DNA from 4 places in the Paenibacillus sp. J31P190 genome. Region 2 is predicted to be linked to each of the others. Evidence: riboswitches for the same ligand, from Rfam matches in the RefSeq annotation. Region 2 holds a riboswitch; each other region holds the start of a gene.

Region 1 (5,269 bases), on a different contig from region 2:
CGATTCCGCTCCAATCGGGTGATATCCTTGTCATGATGACAGACGGTATTTACGATGCACCGGGACATGCGGTAAACAAAGAGATGTGGATGAAGCGGATGATTCAGGAAATTGATACGACGATGCCGCAGGATTTTGCGGACTGTTTATTAGAAAGGATTTTCCGCCACCATCATGGCGAAATTCAAGATGATATGACCGTCGTTGTTGCACGTGTCGAGAAGAGGCAGCCGGAGTGGGCCACATTCCGGTGGCCAGGAATTACGCGAATGGAGCGTCCCAAGACGGTTAGCTAATGGAGGAATAGAAGCCATAACAGCTCATTTGCTGTTATGGCTTTTTGTGCGCTGCTATTCCCTATATACAGAATGGAATAGCATTAGTAGAATTTATTTATATATCAAACGATGGGGTCAACGTCTTCAAGTTAGCTAATTTTTTTCCGATATAATGCATATCTGGATTCCGCCTATTGTGGAAAATGCCGTTCGGATAACTGTGTAGGAATGGAGCAAGCTCGCAAATTATACGGAGAAGGCTTACATATAGAGAGTACACCGAGCTTAGGGACTAAGATATCGATTTGGATATCGAGAAGAGGTGATGAGTTTGAGAGTTTTATTGGTTGATGACGAACCTTTAGCATTAAGAAGTATGGAGAAACTGCTAGACAATCATAAAGATATTGAGGTTGTTGCCGCTCTAGTGGATCCCAGAGAAGCATTGATCATGGCCCAGCAAGAGCAAGTGAATGCTATTTTCCTGGACTTAGAAATGCCAGAGATTGGTGGCATGGAGCTAGCTGAACAGTTATATACACTGCTGCCTGACGTGCGGATCGTATTTGTGACCGCGTTTCACCAGTATGCCGTGGAGGCCTTTGAACTGAATGCGCTGGACTATCTGCTAAAACCTGTATTTGCTGGCCGTTTGAACAAAACGCTAGACAGACTCCGCAAAGCAGCTGTCCCAAGGCATCCCCATAAGATAATAATGAATGCTGTGCAGATCTGCTGCTTCCAATCCCTTCACTGGATCAATGGAGAGGAAGGAATACGTTCCTTCTCATGGCGGACAAGCAAGACACAAGAATTGTTTACATTCCTGCTTCATCAACGTCGAGGACCGGTCGTTCGCAAGGATTTTCTCATGGAACTGCTATGGCCTGACCTGGACCCGAACCGCGCTGCTGTGCTGCTTCATACGACCGTATATCAAATTCGAAAGATGCTTAAAGATCAAGGACTAACTATTCAAGTAGTCTACGAAAAAGAAGGTTACCGTTTAGAGCTCGACAATATTCTTGTGGATGTTGATGGATGGGAACGAGAGCTTCAACAAGCGCCTGAGATGAATTTGTCTACTGTGGGTACCTACACGAATTTGCTTGCTATTTACAAAGGAGACTATTTGGCTGAATCGGAGTTTCAATGGGCGGAAGCCGAGCGTGAACGCTTGCGACTTATTAGGTGGCAGTATCTTCAACGATTTGCAAATTTCTGCCTGGAGCAAGGGCTTTTAACGGAAGCAGGGGACTTGTTTCAGCAGATGAAAGATCATTCCCCACTCATTGAAGATGGCTATTTTGGGCTCATGCGAGTGTATCTTAAGCTTAGCAATTTCGCTGAAATTAAACAGCAGTATGAGATACTGCGGAATCGTCTTGAGGAGGAGCTTGCTATATCTCCGAGCTCGTCTATCACACAATGGTTTAACGAAACTTTCCGGCTATTAACCAATAATATAAATTGACTTTAATAGTAGATATGATATGATACCCGTATATATTCTAGTAACTTTTTGAAAAAGGCAAACCTGTCGAAAGGCAGGGACGCAAAGCCACGAGTCTAAAGCATTTTGCTATGATCGTCGGGCCGCCAGGAGGTAGCATAAGCATTCTATCCTCTTTTGGCTCCATTACAAAGGAGGTTTTTTTGTGTATTCAAAATTTAAAATGGCTATCGCCCTGTTGACCATGGTCCTGTTTCTTGTAACAACAAATGTAAATGTTGAAACGGCATATGCTAGTTCCTCTAATCTACAAGCTGGTAATTTGACAGAGTTAGAAGAAAAGCTCCAAAGTGAGCTCGCCAAAAAGCCGGAATCCATTATCATTACCTATACATCCAGGGAGTCGAAAGACTCGGCTAGTTACATTCAAGGTATTAAGAATGCTATATCTCATGCGCAATCAAGTTTAGAAGAGGAATTGTTTTGGAACATGAAGAGCCTTTCATACAAAATGAAGGGGAGTATTGGCAACATCACGATTACATTAAAGCCCGAATACCTTACGACCATTGAACAGGATAATTTCGTAAATAAGGAAATCGATCGTATTCTGGGTGAAATCCTGACAACCGGGATGACCGCATTTGAAAAGGAAGCGGCGATTCACGATTATGTGGTTTCGCATACCTCTTATGAGGATTTAGATGAAATCGGACATACAGCCTATTCGGCACTGTACAACAAAAAGGCCGTATGCCAAGGCTACGCTATCTTAACGAATTTGCTTCTCAAAAAAGCAGGCATTGACAGTAAACTAGTAGTAGGGTATTTAAATGACGATCCTGTACAGTCACACATGTGGAATGTAGTGAACATTGAGGATAACTGGTATATGCTGGATACCGTTTTTGATGATCCTACGCCCGATAAACCAGGGGTTCAGTCAACGGACTACTTCAATATAACAAATGAATCTCTCCTAGGCTTGGGTCATACATGGGTGGAAAGTGACTATCCAGTCGCAGATAAGCTTTATATAAAATAAGTAAAAGGGACCTGTCCAGGGTCCCTATTTTTTCATGGCATGGATAACTAAACGGGTGTCATCTGTTTCATTACTGCATGTCACCAGTGTGAGAATTTCATCTTCTTTTCGCGGAATGACAGTAGTCTGATACAATGATTTTTTACGATATTGGTCTAAAGCTTGAAGAAATGCTTGATCGTTGTCATAGGAGAGATCGACCGTATCTTTACTGGCATCAATGGTGTAAACCGAAAAGATTTCCCAGGCTGTTTTCCTTTCGGGTGTTTCTAAAAGAATGTCGCGGTGTTCCAAATAAAAATCTTTGTTTTTATAATTTTGAAGGCTTCCAAACATAGAACCATCTAACATATTATGCCCATAAATGATTGTATTTCGCTGTTGTTGGCTGATGTCTACACGGTAGTCCATAAATATACTGCCGTAAATTGATTTTTTGCCTGCTGCGTCTGTATTTAAATAGTAATCATTGTCCTTATGTTGTACGACCGGATAATCGACACTAGTGCCTTCAATGTGAAGCCAGCTAACGACTTCTTTGTTGATGGCAAGCAAACTACTCCAATTTATGCTATCGGGAGGAGCGCTAGCTGCGGGGCTAATGTCTTCTTTCATTTGGTCATATCCAGGATCGGAATTGATTGGCTGAGACAGATAAGTGGTATTGGTTTGGTGAAAGCTTGCAAGTTGACTTTTTAGCCGCTGGGCTTGCTTGCTTTCAACATGCTGCGTATAGAGATCTATGGCTAAAAGGGTAATTCCCCCTACGATGAATAATGAGGCTGCCCAATAGATAATTCGGTATTTTTTTGGCGTGACTGAAAATCTTGTCATCCTTATTTCCCTCCTTCCTACGACTATAGTAGCATGATTGTACATTGATAAAGAAGCAGGGGCAGCATGGCGCCGCCCCTGTTCGTATTACTTGTATTTACGCTGCAGCCAACGTGTTGCTCCGAGTGCGCCTAGTCCAGCAAGAACCATTGCTAGCCCAGTTAGATAGTAATTACTGTGAGCATCTTGGCCCGTTTTTGGAACTAGGGATGTAGAGCCTTTTTTGGTGCCCTTAGGAAGGACACTTACCTGAATTTTTTGATAATCAATATCGCCATTATCATTCTTAACTCCGATAGTGAAGGAGTCGTCTCCGTTAAATCCTTCTTTTGGTGTATAGACCCATTTACCGTCATCTGTCAATTCCACGGTTCCGTTCTCAGGCTGGTCTTCAACGGTCACCTGATTAGGGATTTTCTCACCTTCGGAATTCGGTGCTGCGTTCGGGATTTCACCAGTTACTGGTGTATTCTCATCCGTGACAACAGGTTGCTCCGGAACTGGCGTAGGTGTAGGCCCTGGAGTTGGCGCAGGTGTTGGTGTACCTGGCGTCGGTACAGGTGTTGGTGTTGTCCCAGGAGTAGTTCCAGGCGATGGCCCTGGTGTAGGTCCTGGAGTTGGTGCAGGTGTAACAGGTGGTTCTGTTACTGGCGGTATATAGCCGCCACCGCCGCCACTATTTCGGTACTCATAGATTCCTGCATCTACCGTACGATTATCCTCACCTGACTGTAAAACAATGCTATCCGTAATACCAGCATTATTTACATTGGAATCAACAGCAGGATCTGAACCTACCTTCTTAGATGTAAAGCTATATCCGCTAACGGATGCGAAGCTAACAATGTAAGAACCTGGCTCTAAGTTTTCGAAAAGATAGTTGCCGTTCGTATTCGTAGTTGTTGTTAGGATAGCAGTTGTCGGAGCGTCGGAGCGATACAGTTTGACTGTAACGTTGGGATACCCGACTTCACCTGCGTCCTGGATGCCGTTTGTATTGGCATCGACGAACAACTTGTCGCCAAGTGTGGCGAGCTTATAGAAGCCAGCGTCTACCGTTAAATCATTAATACTTGTAAGTAAAGATACGTTATGACTGAATCCAGTCGATAGGTCTCTATCCGAGTCTTTACTATCATCACTTCCAGCATTGGCTGGACTCTCCTTGAACCCATTCGGTTTAAGGAATTTCACTTTATAGTTGCCTGTTAGAAGTAGGTTAGTAAAGAGGTAGAGTCCTCCAGCATTGGTGGTTTTGGTATCAAGATGAGCGTTCGTATTTGCATCGTACAACTCAACCGTTACACCCGATATGCCGGGTTCCCCAGTATCCTGCAAGCCGTTTGCATTCAAATCATCCCAGACAATGTCTCCTAGAGAACCATTTGTTAGTAGATAAAGTCCTGCATCCAATGTCGTATTATTATCACCTGAGGACAACGTGACGCTAGCTGTTTTTCCTGTAGCTGGCTCAGCGTCAGAATCGAGTGTATCATCATTGCCTTGATCCTTGGATGTAATACCATAACCGGCCGGCGTAATAAATTCAACGAAATAGCTGCCTGGATCCAGATTTGTAAATTGATAGATCCCCGTGACATCAGTAAATGTTGTATCAAATACTGCAGTTGGATTCGAAGTCTTGTAAAGGTTAACTTT
Region 2 (5,269 bases):
GTATCTTTTACTCCTCTATTAGATGGGGATAACAGAGTCGAATTATATATGCCTTATGATAATAGTGTTTGGAATAGTAACATTGTCACGCAAATCGATAAGTCACAATTCACAATCTCTGATCTTGCATTAAAAGATACTACGACCAACGAATCTGTGAGTATAGGTAGTTTGAAATACGTAGGTAACTATTACTTTTATTTTGAAACTACAAGTAATCTGATTAAGAACCACAACTATGAGCTTAATCTTTCGAACACAAGTGGAGGCAATGAATTTCTGCTACCGGCTAGTGGGAACTATCTGGCTAAGTTATATCTAAGAAATGGCGATCTATTTCTTGGTAGTAGTGTTATGAATTTTTACCCGATCAATCTTGGAAACGGAACTCCAGGGGGTACCCCGAGTTATCATGGTACTGGATCGCCATACGGCACAATGGATAACTGTTCTGATCCAATAACGATTCCAGACAACGGGGATTCTGGTCCTGATCCTGGAGATAACAGTGAAGGTGGAAACGATACATCTCCAGTCGGGGGAAATACAGGACCTATAACTCCTGCACCGGGTACGGGGATAACAGATGGTAAAGATGGCGTAAAGCTTGATAAAGGAGCAGCGACCGTAACTAAAGATACCAATTCAGAAGGCAAACAGGTAACGAAAGTCGTTCTTGATGCCGACAAATTAGGAAAAGCCTTGGGTCTTCTCAAAGACAAGGACAAGGGTGCACAAACAGTAAGCCTAGAAATCGAAGGATCGGATCCGATATCTCAGGTTCAATTGCCAGTAGGCACACTAGCAGATTCATTTAAAGACTCTTCCGCAGTTATTTCCATTAAAAATGAATCGGCAAGCTATAATTTGCCTATAAAATTAATAGATTTAACTTTGCTAGCTACTCAATTGGGGGCTTCATTGAAAGATGTTGTTCTAACCATTCAAATCGAGATAGTTACAGGGAGCAAAGCTGAACAAATAGAAAACAAAGCTAAAAGCCTGAACGTCAAATTGTTAACAGACCTAGTCGACTTCAGTATTACTGCTGAGGCGAATGGCAAGAAACATGAGATGAATAACTTTGGCAGCATATATGTGACTAGAACCATAACAGTTCCTCAAGTTTTAAATGAAAATCGTTCTTCCGCAGTTACCTTTGATGAAACAACCGGTAAATTAATGTTTGTACCGGCTATATTTACAACGATCAACGGTAAGACGGAAGTTACGATAAAGCGAAATTCAAATAGTATCTACACCGTTGTTCAAGGGCTACAAACCTTCAAAGATTTAAGTGGGCATTGGGCAAAAGAAGATGTAGAGTTTCTTGCTACAAAGCAATTGGTTGAAGGAACAGCAGCTAATACATTCTCGCCGGAACAAGTGATAAGCCGTGCCGAGTTCGCGACATTACTTACTCGTGCTTTAGGATTAAATGAAGTTAAGTCCAGTATGCAATTTAAGGATGTTGATTCCGCAAGCTGGTACCAAGGTACCGTCGGTGCTGCCGTTAAAGCGGGACTAATCGAGGGGTATGAGGATGGTACATTCCGTCCTAATGCCAAGCTCACAAGGGAACAAATGGCTGTTATGATCGCAAAGGCATTAAAATTTACAGGTAAATCTGTTGATGCTGTTAGTGAGAGCCCAATAGCCTCCTTCCAGGATAAAGATGCAATAAGTACTTGGGCTCGAAACTCTACCGCTCAGGTAACGAAAGTTGGAGTAATTACTGGCATGACAGAATCTGACTTTGCGCCACAAAGCGAGGCCACTCGTGCACAAGCGGTTGTGATGTTGAAGAGACTATTACAGGTAGTTGGGTTTATCAATTAAATAAATTGACCAAGTGACTGCCGATTAATCGGCAGTTTTCTTGTATAGTAGAGGGATAAGTTAGATAAGCAGAGGTGTTACATGAAAGTGAAAACGATGACAGGGCTTTTATTGCTCCTATGCTGGAGTGGCTCATTATTTCAGGGATTTTATTACGAACAGAGCTATCTTATTGTATTTATTGTTCTTCTAGCAGGGTTTGCTGTGTTCGCATTTTGGGACAAGGAAATTCAATTTTCATTATTTCACTTTCTTATTGTGTTTATGGCAATCATGTATGGGGTGTCTATTCTCTATGCCGTTGATTGGGAGCAAGCCATCTTGGAAGCATCAAAGTTTAGCTTACTTGTTCCTTGGGCTTTGATAGTAATTAGAGTACCTCTAATACAAAAAATCAGGTATTTAAAGTCATGGACATGGGCTGCAGCTGGGCTCGTCGTGTGGGGGCTTCTACTGCACTTAGAGCGAAAAGGACGTCTTGAATCTACTATAGAGTATGCGAATACGTTAGCTGTTGTTTTATTGATTGGTCTTCTATCTGGACTCTTCTTTTACGTAAGCAAGCAGAAGAAACGGTATTTATTGCTTGCAGTTATCAGCGGAACAGGCTTGCTCTTGACATTTTCTCGTTCTGTTTGGATTCTATGGTTATTATCTATATGTATCAGTCTGATCCTATTTCCGGAATTTAGAAAGAGAGCCGCATGGATGGGGACCGCATTTGCTCATTTCTTGAGCTATGTGATCGCCGCAACTATCAAACAGGATCCATTATTTTTCTGGAGCAGAGTGCAGTCCATTCAACCCCAAACATCTGAATTTCAAATAAGGCTTGTATATTGGAAGGATAGTCTACAAATCATTAGGGATTATGGATGGACAGGGAGTGGCGGTGGAGGATGGGTTGTTCTGCAACAATTATACCGATCCAAGGAGTACTTTGTTAAATATGTCCATAATCATTTTCTGCAAATTACGATGGATATAGGGCTGCTTGGATTGCTGGCTTTTTTAGCGTGGATAGGATGGTTCTACCTAAAAGTATGGGGATTTTTCAAAGCAAAAAGTCTCGGAGAGATAGATTTTTATTGGGTGAAGGCAGCTATGGTGATGGTGACGGTTATCCTGCTGCATGCGGGCTTTGATTTTGATCTTAGCTTCCCATGGGTGTTTATGCTACTACTGTTTCTAGTAAGCTTTGTAGAGACTCCGATAAATAATAGATTTACATGGCGTATGAAGATGGAGACTCCATTTTCAAAAGTTATCTTATCTGGTACTTTGATTGTGTTGGTTGCGGTATTGGGGTGGTTTGAATGGGGCTACACCTGTAAAAGGGTGGGGACGAATCTAGTATTATCTGGGCAGCTAAGTGAAGGCCGAGCTTATTTAGAAAGAGCTGAACGTGCTCTCCCATGGTCACATTCAGTGAAATATGAATCCGCTAAAAGCTACGTGCTACTAGGGAATAAGACGGGGGATCGGACTTATTATATATTGGCAAGAGAGAAGATCCAAGCTGCTGTAGATATCTTGCCTAAAGAGGAGCTTTATCGTTCGCTTCTGGATGAATTAGCAACTAGTAAATTAGTCAATTAGGCCTTTTTTGTGTGAAATCACACACTTTGCGTAGTGGGTACCTCATTTTTGTAGAAAAATGTTGAATTTCATTATTTTATGGAATACCATGGAAATAGTTAGTTCTTTACAACTAGAAATAATCACTGAAACACACCTAATATCAAGCAATAATGAACAAAGGCAAATCCATCGAAAGGTGGAGACGCAAAGCCACGGGTCTAAGCCATGAGTCACATGTCATGGGATGATAGCCGGGTTACTCTTTAGGGGCTTGTTTTTTTATTGCCAAAAAAGAAAGGAGGGTCGGAAAATGGCAACATATCTGATGCTGATTAAAGTATTCGACGATGCAGAAAAAGTCATATACAAATTTGGTCCAACAGAAGAAAGTTTGGGTGAAATTGAGTTTGATCTAGTTAATGAAGAATTTCGGCAGCTAGAGAGGGTCCCAGGTACTACCAAGGATCATATGTTTATGAAGGCCGCTTCAGCTATAGCAAGATGTTATGCAGAGGGAGACGGTTTTCCGGACAAAACTTTTTTTGCTTCATAAATGAGTTGTTTCAATTACTATCTTTCCGTACGATACATGCGACCCGCAGCAAACGCAGCAAGGATTTTGTTAGATTACAAAAATCGCTATGAATAGTGTCGAGTTTTCTTTAGTTAAACGATATGTATAAAAGTGGATAAAAACTACCTTGCGTCCTCGCTCGGTAGTTTTTTCAATCAATTCCCCTCATAACGCTTCACAAATGCCGGCTCAATCCACCTTTTCTCCGAATGCTCACGCCCCTGAATCACAATACGGTCCGTATAAACGTCCACAACGATGCTCTGGCTAGCCGCGCTGCCTTCAGGCTCATTTTTCGAATTCCATATTTCATGGACAGAGGCGCTAGATACCGCAAGGAACTCCAGCTGTTTAATCTGTTTAGTAGTCTCCAAATTCCAGTGGGTATGCCCACTGAAGAATACAACATTCGGATATGCATTCACAATCGCCCTAAGCTCTTCCTGCTGTACAACTCCGAGCTCTTGATCCGAACCGTCCACGGTATGAACGAGTGGTTGATGCAGGAACACGAAAATAGGCTTGTCCGGCGCTGCAGCCGCAGCTGCCTTCAATTTATCTTGAAACCAAGTAAGCTGTTCAGTGGATAGATAAGCGTCCTCTTTCACGTTAGGATCCACATCGCGATAAAATTCACCCCCAAGAAATAGAAAGTGATAGTCCTCCATGACGAGTTCATGGTAGGGCTTTTCATAGTTAAACATCTGATGGAATAGGTCGATGGCCTTTTGGCTTGTCCAATTCGGATTTAGCCTGCTGGTATCTTGACCGCCACTCTTCGTCTGCCACATTCCATAATACTCATGATTTCCCATCGTTGCATGAACGGGAGGTAAAGGGTGTTCGCTCATAACGCTGACCAGACTCCGATTATCTGCTTCGTTGCCATTGCTGAGGTCGCCATTCATTACTATAAGTTTGCTGTCAGGTCGAATAAGACGGTGATCGGCTAAAGCAGCACGGAAGCGCTTTTGAGAATCTTTGTCTTTTGCACCCACATGTATATCGCTCAGCACGGAAAAAGAAAAGAGTGGCGCGTTACTTGCTGTGGACGTTTTTTTGGGAACAGTACGAAAAAGTTTTACCATAGGCAATGGCTCTTTACTAAGAATATCCGCCTTAAATGATTTCGAAACAGGCGCTATCGCCGTTGCTTCCCAAGCATAAGTAGGGAGTAATAGAAGGAATAGAGTGGATAACAGGATGCGTATAGTTAACGTTTGTAATCGTTGTTTCATAATTTAAACCTTCCTTTTCCCGGGATAAAAGCGCGGG
Region 3 (5,269 bases), on a different contig from region 2:
TTGTCCGAGGTGAAGGGGGACATACATTTCAACCATGTGCATTTTGGTTATTTGAAGGATACAGCTGTTATTGAGGATCTAGAGCTTCATATTGAGCCCGGTGAAATGATCGGTATTGTGGGGACGACGGGCGCTGGAAAAAGCTCGCTGATAAGTTTGCTTTGCCGCTTTTATGATGTGCAGGAAGGAAGTATCCGCATTGATGGCACGGATCTGCGGGATATCCCGCAGGCGGATTTACACCGAATGGTTGGACTTGTACAGCAGGAACCGTACTTATATGCAGGCAGTATTCTGGACAATGTTCGGATGTTCGATGAAACGATAACGCGTGAAGAAGTTATTGAGGCATGTCGAATGGTTGGGGCAGATAATCTCATTTCACGAATGAAAGATGGTTATGAGACACGCATATCCGAGAGAGGAAGCGGGCTTTCCGCAGGAGAGAGACAACTGATCTCATTCGCGCGAATTATCGTATTCAAGCCGAAAGTACTGATTCTTGACGAAGCTACAGCGAATTTGGACTCCCAAACGGAGCAGTTGATTCAATCCGCGCTTCAGGTTGTAGCCGAGGGAAGAACGACTCTTGTAATCGCACATCGCATCTCGACCATTATGCATGCTAACCGCATCATTGTGATGAGTCAGGGGAAAATTGTTGAAGAAGGGAGCCATGCTCAATTACTTGCGCTTCGTGGCTATTACGAGCAATTATATCTCCATTCACAGGGGAATATGGATGCAGCTCAACCCATCTCATAACATGAATGCGCCGCAACTGAGGGTGTGAAAATAAGCTTTGTCGGACTTCTTGTTAGGAAGTCGTGACGAAGCTTATTTTGCCCCATAAGAAAGAATAAGTTTTGGGTCACGATGGCCCCTTTCTTATCGGCGAAAAAAGCTACATCTAAACGCGCTCGCTCACCTTTGAATGGTCTCGATAGAGGTTTTCTCAACTGATAAGATTTTATATGTTTTGGGTGACAGAGAGGCAACCCTATATACAGGTGAGATATGGCCTGATATCCGCGCTGCGTGCAACTTGCAACGATGTTTTACAGCGTTACAGATGTCTCAGCCATGGCTGTCTCGCGACGTAACGATGATTTTCAGCGTTGCAGATGAAAACAGTGCTGTCTCCCGCGCTGCGTGGGCTTGTAATGATGTTTTACATCGTTTTACATCGTTGCAGATGTCCAAGTAGCTGGAGGGGCTTAATCGAAGGACCTGGCTAATGGCCAGGTTTTTTTTATTATTGTTTTGTTTTGGGGTAAGTGAAGCTTCTCCCCTGGTTACCCCCGTAATAAGAAGGGGCGTTTTGTGCTGATATATGGGAGAACTGCCGAATTAGGATGGTAAGTTGTACAACGTACAACAATTATCCTTGATTTGTTCTGTGAAAGTTGAAGATATTGTATGTTTTACAACAATTCAGCCTATTTATCGCCATTTGGGCTGCTATTGGTAGGAATTGTTGTATTTTCTGCAACATTCGTGAGGAAAACGTGGATTTGCTTACAAATTGTTGTACAACGTACAACAATTCTCGATTGAGTAAGTGTGCATGGTTACACATATGCCTTGGGCGCAATAATATGTTGCGCGCGTCTACCATTAGGCTTTTTTTATCATCTAGATTCCTAGATTCCTAGATTCCTAGATTCCTAGATTCCTAGATTCCTGGATTCTCTACTTCATTTAACCAGAACGGTGTTATCACTTTCCATAAGTTGGATTAGCTTTTTCGAAATAAATAAGCCCTGTACCCTCGTATTTGCGTGTATTGGTATAACTGTCTCGAAAAGAGACAATCGAACCTATTTTACCACCATCCGAGGAAAATGTTAAAAAAGCAATATAGTTACATTATAATATCTTTACAAACAATACTGGAAAAATGTGTTGTTTTATTTATATTACTATACTATACAAATGTATAAAATTGTAAAGTTTTGTTGTCGATTATTGTCGAAGATGGGAATTTTCACCTACAACTTTATAATGGCAAACCTATTGAAAAATAGGGACGCAAAGCTAAAGGGACTACATCCAACAAGGATATGTCAGCCAGTTGCATTGTAGCAATTGGTGGAATAGGGCATCCATGCCTGTGTTTCTCCTTTTTTTTGTGAACATTTTCTTCAAGCAATTCTATCGATAGGAGAGAAATTAATGAGAGAGAAGAGATTAACGAATGTACAGCAATTATTCCCCAGTGAGGATGGAAACCAACAAACGCGTCAAATGGTTTTGCGGCTCATTGAACAACTAGTAACAGGAGTGGATGATCTCAAAAACCCGGATGGCGTCAATCTCAAGGGCGAGAAAAACCGAACAGGGACTTTCTATAACAATCTAATTCGAGATAGCTTCATTCCTAATGGCAGCGTCCCCCTAGAGGAAGTTAATACAGAGCTATTGAAATTGCTGCATGATCATCCTTATCATACGAAATATTTTTTGACGAATATTTTGCCGATGGCAAGCATCCCTGGGATTATGGGCATGATCGCGGCATTTTTGGTTAATGGCAACAATTTATGGGATGTATACGGCCCAGCCGGAGCTGAAGCGGAAGTAAGGGTCATCAGCATGATGTCCAAATTAATAGACTATGATGCGCTGAAAAGCGGCGGGTATACGACGTGGGGCGGGCAAGGAGCTGTATTCTCAGGACTCCGGATAGCGATCGCCAAATTCGTTCCGGACGCTTTGCAAAAAGGTGTTCCCGATAACTTGTATGCTTTTTGTTCCGATGCCGCTCACTACAGCTTGTTTAAATCTATGGAGGCATCCGGCATAGGGAGCGATAGACTGATCAGAGTTCGCACGAATGCTGACAGTTCCATGGATGTGGATGATCTGCGAGTTAAAATGGAAGAAGTAATCGCACGAGGCGGAATCCCGATTTACATTGTAGCTACGACAGGAACAACGGATGCCATGGGGATTGACGATTTGGAACAAATTTATGCTGTGTCTGATAAAGTAGCCGTTCATCATAGATTGATGAGACCACATATTCATGCAGACTCTGCCTTAGGTGCATTCTTTGCTTTCTTTAATGACTATGATTTCACCGCCAATCCACTCGAATTAAAGAAAGATGTCGCTCAGGCTTTAATTTCTATCCAAAGCAAGATGAGGCATTTGCATTTGGCCGACTCGCTATGCTTCGATTTTCAAAAGCTAGGGCAAACCCCTTACCTGACAAGCCTATTTCTGGTCAAGGATGCCGCCGATTTAAGGCTCATGGATCTGCATCCGGATGAAACCCCCTATGTCGGACATCGGGGATACGGACAGTATCATACTGGATATACGTTGGAGTGCTCGCGCATGGCAAGCTCTATCAGTATATACAGCGCTCTGCTTGCATTCGGCATTCAAGGTTATCAGCAATTGCTGGCTCAGTTCGTTGAGGTTAATCTCGCTTTCCGGGAAGCGCTGCGCGAAGAAATCCCTCAAGCTGAAATCGTTAATAACGATAATCCTGGCATCATTACACTATTTCGTATATATCCGGAAGGCAGTCCGCATTTTCAGGAAGAAGTTTCAGGCAAGTGCACCCTTAAGGAAATTGAGCGGAATAATAAATTTAACGAACGTTTATTCGAAATGCTTGGGAATCATCGCGACCGCATATTCTTTGGCGACACCAAAAAGCATTTGCTTGTTCAAACGAAGGATGCTAATTCTATTGCTCTGTATGCGACAAAGATTTTTGTCATTTCTCCTTATACGGAGACCAAACATGTACATGAAATTATTCAATATTTGAAGGAAGCTGTAGTGCAAGTCTATGAGAAATATTCCGAAACATCGCTATTAAGCAGGAGGTAATTGAAAGTGGCAAAGCATGCTCCAAATAAAATAATAAACTGGTTCAGAGGACAAATCGCGGTGAAGATGACGAGCAGTATCTTACTGCTGCTGTTATTCGTATGCGCAGCCTTCACCGTCTCTTCCTATTTGGCCAGCAAAAGTTTAACAACGAAGCTTGAGGATCAATTTGTTCTAAGATTAACGACAAACATTGAAAATGTTTCAAAATATATGACTTCTATTCCCGAACATGCAGATGAAATTACAGGTAAAGATAAACCGGCTTATAGCAAAATAAAACAGCAATTTGAACAATTTAAAAAGCAAGACTCTCTTGAGAATGTTTATGTCTTGCAGAAAGTTCAAAATAAAGATCAAATCGTCATTTTAACCGGCGTTGATGAAGATTTCGGCACCGAGTATCCCTTTACGCCTGAAATGAACACCGCGATCAAAGAAAATAAATTAATGATCAGTGAGATTTACAAGGACGAATTTGGTATACATAAATCTGTCTTTGTTCCCCTCAAAAACGTTAAAGGCGAAAACGTCGGAATTGTCGGGATTGATTTAGATGCCTCGGTCGTTCCCAAAACGAAGCAAGAATTGTTATGGACAACTTTTACAATTACCTTAATCGTTATAGTTATAGGAGGTCTGATAGCCTTCTTCATAAGTCGAAGTGTGACGAGACCAGTCATTCAACTGATGCGTGTAACAGAAAAGGTTGCTGCCGGAGATTTATCTGCACAAGTCGCAATCCAGCGAGTAGATGAGATCGGTAAATTGGCAAATGCTTTTAATGAGATGCGTCAGAATTTAGATTCCCTGATCCGCCAAATATTTTCTTCATCCAACCTTATTACCAATACCAGCGCGCAATTGTATCAGTCTGCGGACGAATCCAGCTCTAGCAGCGCGCAGGTTGCCGTTTCCATGAACAGCATGAACGAAGGGGTTGCTGAAGTTGTTTCTTCCATTACAGAGAGTACTTCATCCATCGTTGAGATCAATACGGAATTATCAGAGGTAACATCCGAAGTCAAAGAGATGCAGGAAATGGCCCATAAGGTAGGTGCACAATCTGCTGACGGCCAACAGCTTGTTGAGAAGACATTACACCAGATGAATGTGATTCAGAAAGAGATGAAGCATTCCCAAGAAGCCGCGCAGCAGCTAGGGAACCGCTCGAAGGAAATCGGGGAAATTATCCATATCATCACCGAAATTGCACAGCAGACGAACCTACTAGCACTGAATGCGTCCATTGAAGCGGCACGGGTTGGAGAACAGGGGAAAGGCTTTGCAGTTGTAGCTGGTGAAGTGAAGAAGCTGGCGGAGCAGTCCACGAGAGCCGCAAGCTCGATCACCGAGCTCGTTTTCAGTACCCAAAATGACAGCCTTCTTGTCATGGAGAGTATTGTTCAGGGAAATCAAGCAG
Region 4 (5,269 bases), on a different contig from region 2:
CTTTAAATACGGGATGGCCGATTGTGATGTGTCGGGACCCTCAAGCGGTCTATGACATGAATATCATAGCTTTAAAGCTGGCTGAAGATCCGGAAGTTCGTTTGCCGGTTTTGGTTGCTTCGGACGGATATTTTACGTCCCACCAAAAGCGCAGAGTGCAAACGTTCGCGCATCGTGAGGATGTGCATGCTTTCATTGGAGAGAAGCCACAGGGCTTCCCGGATACGCTAGATCGTAATAATCCGATTACCGTAGGTCCTTATATGAATGAGCCGGATTATATTAATAACTGCTACCAGCAGTCCATGGCCATGTATAACGCTGAAGGTGTTTATGACCGCATCCGGCAGGAATACGCTGAGCTGACAGGCCGTGATTATCCGATTCTTGAGCTATATCGGATGGAGGACGCGGAAGTTGCCGTGTTCTTGATGAATTCGGCTTCCGAAATCATCAAAGACGTTGTTGACCAGCTCCGCGAGAAGGGCATAAAAGCCGGATCGATCGCGCCGAATATCATCCGTCCATTCCCAGCAAAGCAGATCGCTGAAGCTTTGCAGAATGTGAAGGCGATCACCGTTGGCGATCGCGCGGATTCCTATGGCGGCCATGGCGGCAATATGGTCAACGAAATTAAAGCGGCGCTGTTCACACATGGGAACAGAGATACGCTTGTCATAAGCCGAATCTACGGCTTAGGTGGCAAGGACTTTTATGCCGAAGACGGGCATAATTTGTTCCAATTTGCCATTGACGCTGTACAAAGCGGCAAGGTGGAGGTTCCCTTCGATTACTATGGCCACACGCCAGGTGATCCTTCGAAAGCGCCGAAGCGGGTGTTGACGCCGATGAAGTATGAGGATTTGAAGACGGGACTCATCACGGTAACGCCGGATGAGAACACGGGTAAGCTGAATGTTCGTATCCCGCCTTTACGAGCATTAACGAAGAAACCGAAGCGTATTGCTCCGGGGCATGGCGCATGTCCAGGCTGCGGCATTTTCTCTGGCTTGGAGCTATTTTTCAAGGGGATTGAAGGCGATATTGTCTCGATCTTCCATACAGGCTGTGCCATGGTTGTAACGACAGGTTATCCGTATTCGGCTCACAAAGCGACGTATATTCATAATCTGTTCCAGAACGGTGCAGCGACCCTCTCAGGCGTTGTGGAGATGTTCTGGGAGCGCAAGCGTCGTGGCGAACTCGACCATTTGGGTTTGAAGGACGATTTCACCTTCGTGATGATCACTGGTGACGGCGGAATGGATATTGGGATGGGGCCGGCGATCGGAGCGGCTTTGCGCAATCATAAAATGATTATCCTCGAGTACGATAACGAGGGATACATGAATACAGGTGCGCAGTTGTCTTACTCGACGCCAATGGGTCATCGCACATCGACTTCGAACGTTGGGAAGCATCAGGGTGGTAAAGTGTTCCATCACAAGGATACAGCCCAAATTATGGCTGCTACCCATATTCCGTATGTATTTACGGGGTCGGAAGCGTATCCGCAGGATCTTGTGAAGAAAGCCGCGAAAGCACAATGGTACGCCCAAAATGAAGGATTGGTATATGGGAAAATTCTCATTGCTTGTCCACTCAACTGGTTGTCGGATGACCAGGAAGGCTCCAATATCGTCGGAGCTGCGGTAGATTCCTGCTTCTTCCCGCTCTATGAAGTAGAGCACGGGGTTACGTCCATCACGTATAATCCGGAGGATAAGAGCAAGAAGATTCCACTGTCGGATTGGCTCAAGACGATGGGGAAAACGAAGCATATGACGAAGCCTGAATATGAGGGTTCCCTGAAATCGTTCGAAACGGAAGTTGAACGTCGTTGGAATATGTTAAAAGCTAAGCATGAGAATGCTTATTTATAAGTCGTCATCATAAAAATGAAGGCACATTCACCATGATGGTGAACGTGCCTTTTTATCGGAGGAATGAAAGATGCCCTATGTACTGCAGCACAAAATATCGCAACAGATTTTCACATGTACACAAGTCAATCACTACGGTTTAGCCTATTATGGCGTTAAATTTTGGCCGGATTTAGAAGAGGCTGAGCAGCAGTTTCCTGCTTTTCTACACAGCATTGGGGGAATGGAGACGGATGCTTGGCATGTGACTGAGCTTGAGGAAGGGGAAATGAAGCTCTGCAATGTGAAGTTGAAAAATGACCCTAATTTGCAAGTGTTTTGGCCTCTTACACGAAAACCGGAAGTCCGTAAACCGGAAAAATAAACCATAGCGTCAATAGGTACCCAGCCACTATGATTTCGACAACAAACGCAACCTTTCGCCTATATTCGTGAAGGACCCGCTCAAACTATAATAAGGATGCGAATGAAAAAATTAACATCACAACGAAATGGCAAACCGAGCGAAAGCTTGGGACGCAAAGCTACAGGGGCTCTCGTGCCTAAGGCAGAGTGCTAGCCAGCTGTCGAATGCGATGGGACCCTTCTACAAGAAGAGGATGACCCAGTTGAGGCATACGGGTCATCCTTTTTACGATGAAGAGGAGGTGTCAGGTTCAAAGTATCCATTTCGTCAGTTCGGTTTTTACGTAACTCAAATACAGCTAGAGCGATATCAACCTATGGAGGTATGACGATGAGAAAATGGACGATAGTTCTTGGTATGCTAGTTTTAGCGCTTACTCTTGTAGTCCCGGCAGCTATTCAGGCAGATGAGGGGATAACGACGAAGGCCCAAATTGTTTCGGGGGTAAGTTTCAGAGATCAAGCTAGTACTTCAAGTAATGTTATACGTTTATTGAAAACAAACGAAATTGTCACCGTCACGGACTTTGCAACGACGAATTGGTATAAAATCAAAGATGCGCAGGGTGTAAGCGGTTATGTTTCGACGAATAGCAAATACATAAAAATAATTAGCAATGCGGAAATCATTTATGGCGTAAACTTTCGCACACTTCCAGCTTCCGAACCCGGCTCCAAGGTTATTCGGATGCTTAGTAAAGGGGAAGACGTCCTTGTTAAAGAAAAAGTCAACGATAGTTGGTACCAAATCCAAGATGCCAATGGAATTAGCGGTTATATAAGCACAAATAGTAAATACATAAGCACTGATTTCTCCGTCATCAAACCCAATCTGCCTCTCGCCGAAGAAATTGAAGCCGTTATTGCAGCTGGTAAAGTTTACTTAGGCACTCCTTATGAATTTGGTTCGGAACGCAACGATACCACGACCTTCGATTGCTCGGATTTCATTCAAACGATGTTCTGGGATGCTCTACGATTATCCGTACCTAGCGATTCACAAGCACAAGGCAACTATGTTAAATCGTTAGGTCCTGTTAGTAAGGAGTGGACAAGCTTGAAACGTGGAGATCTGATGTTCTTCAGCAGCTACAAAGGGAGTAAAGCATCAGATTATGATAACGTAAACGTTCTTACAGAACCGATCACGCATGTTGGACTATATTTAGGAAATGGGAATATGCTGCATACGTATTCGATCGAATCCGGCGGTGTTCGTATGGATACGATCGCTGGGAAGCAATGGGAAAATCGATTTTTGTACGGCGGCCGTGTTTTACGCTAAGTGATGGTTCGATCAGAGGAAATTTGCCATATACTATAGATAGGGGCGGATGCAGCTTCAGCATCCGCTTCTTCCTCATTCTAAGAAGAAAGGAAGAACCTTATCTTTGAAACCTTTGACGACGACCCATCCACTGGAATTTCGGAACACAACGGAAAGAGGATTAAACCTAGATACCGTACACGAGCGCATTCTCCATTTCATGCGTCACGACCCCGTAGCAACCTACAAATTTATTATTGGTACGGATTGTCAGGTACACCAAGGTCATACGAAATTCATTACTGGTGTAGTTATCCAGCGGTTAGGAAAAGGAGCGTGGGCGTGTTATCGTCAAGTCATCGTTCATCGGGCCCTGCATTCGATTAGAGAAAAACTTTCGATGGAAACTGCTCTGAGTGAAGAGATTGCGATGTATTTTGATGAGTCTAAGCGACAGGATATGGAAAACATCCTTCTTCCACATCTGTATCAAGGTGCTTCCTTTGATATGTTTATTCATATCGATGCAGGTGACGATGAGAATAAGAACCGGACGGCTAAATTCGTCCAAGAGATGGTAAGGAGAGTGGAATCCGTCGGCATGGTTCCTGTTATTAAACCGGATTGTTATGTAGCTTCGGCTTATGCCAACCGTTTTTCGAAGAAGCCGTATCAGCCAATTTATGAGAATCGTGAGGTCATCGATGGCATCCTATAAGAGATATAGAAACCGTTAGTTCGATGTGGTCTCCTCGATCATAGGAACTGACGGTTTTGTTTGGTTGAGAAGGTATCGAAAAGAGGATTCCTCAGCTTCTTAGCGAAATAATGCTTCTATAAGGTTAGAGAGAAAGGGGAGAACAAGATGAGCAAAACTTTTATTATCGAAGCCGTTATGCTAGCTGTGCATGGTCAGTTAATGCTGCCAGAACAGCCTGTTACTTATGTGATACCTTATACCAGCATTCAGGAGTTATACGAGCTTCAGACAGGCAGTGAGCCGATCATGTTAGAGGAAGAAGACGATGGCTTCGTGAAGCAAATGATTGGTGAGCTGATTGCTTTCTTCGAGGAATCTTTTAATAAGAAAAAAATTGAAAAAGCATTAACTGTTCCTTGGCGGAAAAGCCCTCCTTTACCAATAAATGAGCATGTCACCTTGGTGGTTGTATATGCGATTGACAATGAGGAGTATGGGGACAATTTCGACCCCATTGAAACCGAATTAATTCTGACAGCGATCAAAGAACAGGCTGCTCTGTTAACTGACCAGTTAGATTTCATTGAACGTATGGTTCAAGCGGGGATTCCAGTTGAAGCTTATGACGTTGAGGATTTTGAATTTGCGGTAGAAGGTGACAATCAGGTTTAGGAAGAGGAGTTGAGGAATGCAATTATGCGTGTCAAAGATCAAGAGGAGCAATTAACCTCACTGCCAACCTACTGGTTTCCTACTCAAACATGGTCCATGCGTGTTGGCGCGGGAGGTATGAATAATACAACTCGGTTCGTAGACGTGGAAGGTACTTCTTATGTTCTTCGATTGTACGAAACTCATCGTGACATGGACAAAATTATGTTCGAGCATAGTGTTCTATTGGCTCTAGATAAAGAAAAAGATAAACTTCCATTTCGTGTACCTGTGCCAGTGGAGCTCCCAACTGGGGGGACTGTTGTCCGATTAGACGCTAGGGAAGGCAAATTGGCTGCCTTA

What was found. A riboswitch is a leader RNA that binds a small molecule or an ion and turns the genes downstream of it on or off. The one in region 2 is predicted to bind cyclic di-GMP.
Region 1: linked by a shared signal. The riboswitch ahead of AC58U0_RS31535 (transglutaminase domain-containing protein) and the one ahead of AC58U0_RS27740 (hypothetical protein) in region 2 are both predicted to bind cyclic di-GMP.
Region 3: linked by a shared signal. The riboswitch ahead of AC58U0_RS35050 (pyridoxal phosphate-dependent decarboxylase family protein) and the one ahead of AC58U0_RS27740 (hypothetical protein) in region 2 are both predicted to bind cyclic di-GMP.
Region 4: linked by a shared signal. The riboswitch ahead of AC58U0_RS13655 (C40 family peptidase) and the one ahead of AC58U0_RS27740 (hypothetical protein) in region 2 are both predicted to bind cyclic di-GMP.

The regions. Positions count from the first base shown of each region.
Region 1 is NZ_JCAUAS010000028.1:31,618-36,886, reverse strand. Features, by position in the region: gene spoIIE (stage II sporulation protein E) at 1-296, shown strand, start outside; gene AC58U0_RS31540 (response regulator) at 610-1,752, shown strand; cyclic di-GMP riboswitch class I at 1,799-1,882, shown strand; gene AC58U0_RS31535 (transglutaminase domain-containing protein) at 1,937-2,776, shown strand; gene srtB (class B sortase) at 2,801-3,610, opposite strand; gene AC58U0_RS31525 (SdrD B-like domain-containing protein) at 3,698-5,269, opposite strand, start outside.
Region 2 is NZ_JCAUAS010000020.1:100,350-105,618, reverse strand. Features, by position in the region: gene AC58U0_RS27750 (S-layer homology domain-containing protein) at 1-1,839, shown strand, start outside; gene AC58U0_RS27745 (O-antigen ligase family protein) at 1,921-3,438, shown strand; cyclic di-GMP riboswitch class I at 3,590-3,684, shown strand; gene AC58U0_RS27740 (hypothetical protein) at 3,731-3,973, shown strand; gene AC58U0_RS27735 (metallophosphoesterase family protein) at 4,150-5,232, opposite strand.
Region 3 is NZ_JCAUAS010000040.1:12,841-18,109, forward strand. Features, by position in the region: gene AC58U0_RS35045 (ABC transporter ATP-binding protein) at 1-765, shown strand, start outside; cyclic di-GMP riboswitch class I at 1,997-2,082, shown strand; gene AC58U0_RS35050 (pyridoxal phosphate-dependent decarboxylase family protein) at 2,176-3,846, shown strand; gene AC58U0_RS35055 (methyl-accepting chemotaxis protein) at 3,853-5,269, shown strand, end outside.
Region 4 is NZ_JCAUAS010000006.1:47,927-53,195, reverse strand. Features, by position in the region: gene AC58U0_RS13665 (thiamine pyrophosphate-dependent enzyme) at 1-1,883, shown strand, start outside; gene AC58U0_RS13660 (hypothetical protein) at 1,954-2,247, shown strand; cyclic di-GMP riboswitch class I at 2,367-2,454, shown strand; gene AC58U0_RS13655 (C40 family peptidase) at 2,620-3,573, shown strand; gene AC58U0_RS13650 (ribonuclease H-like YkuK family protein) at 3,680-4,273, shown strand; gene AC58U0_RS13645 (hypothetical protein) at 4,421-4,927, shown strand; gene AC58U0_RS13640 (phosphotransferase) at 4,952-5,269, shown strand, end outside.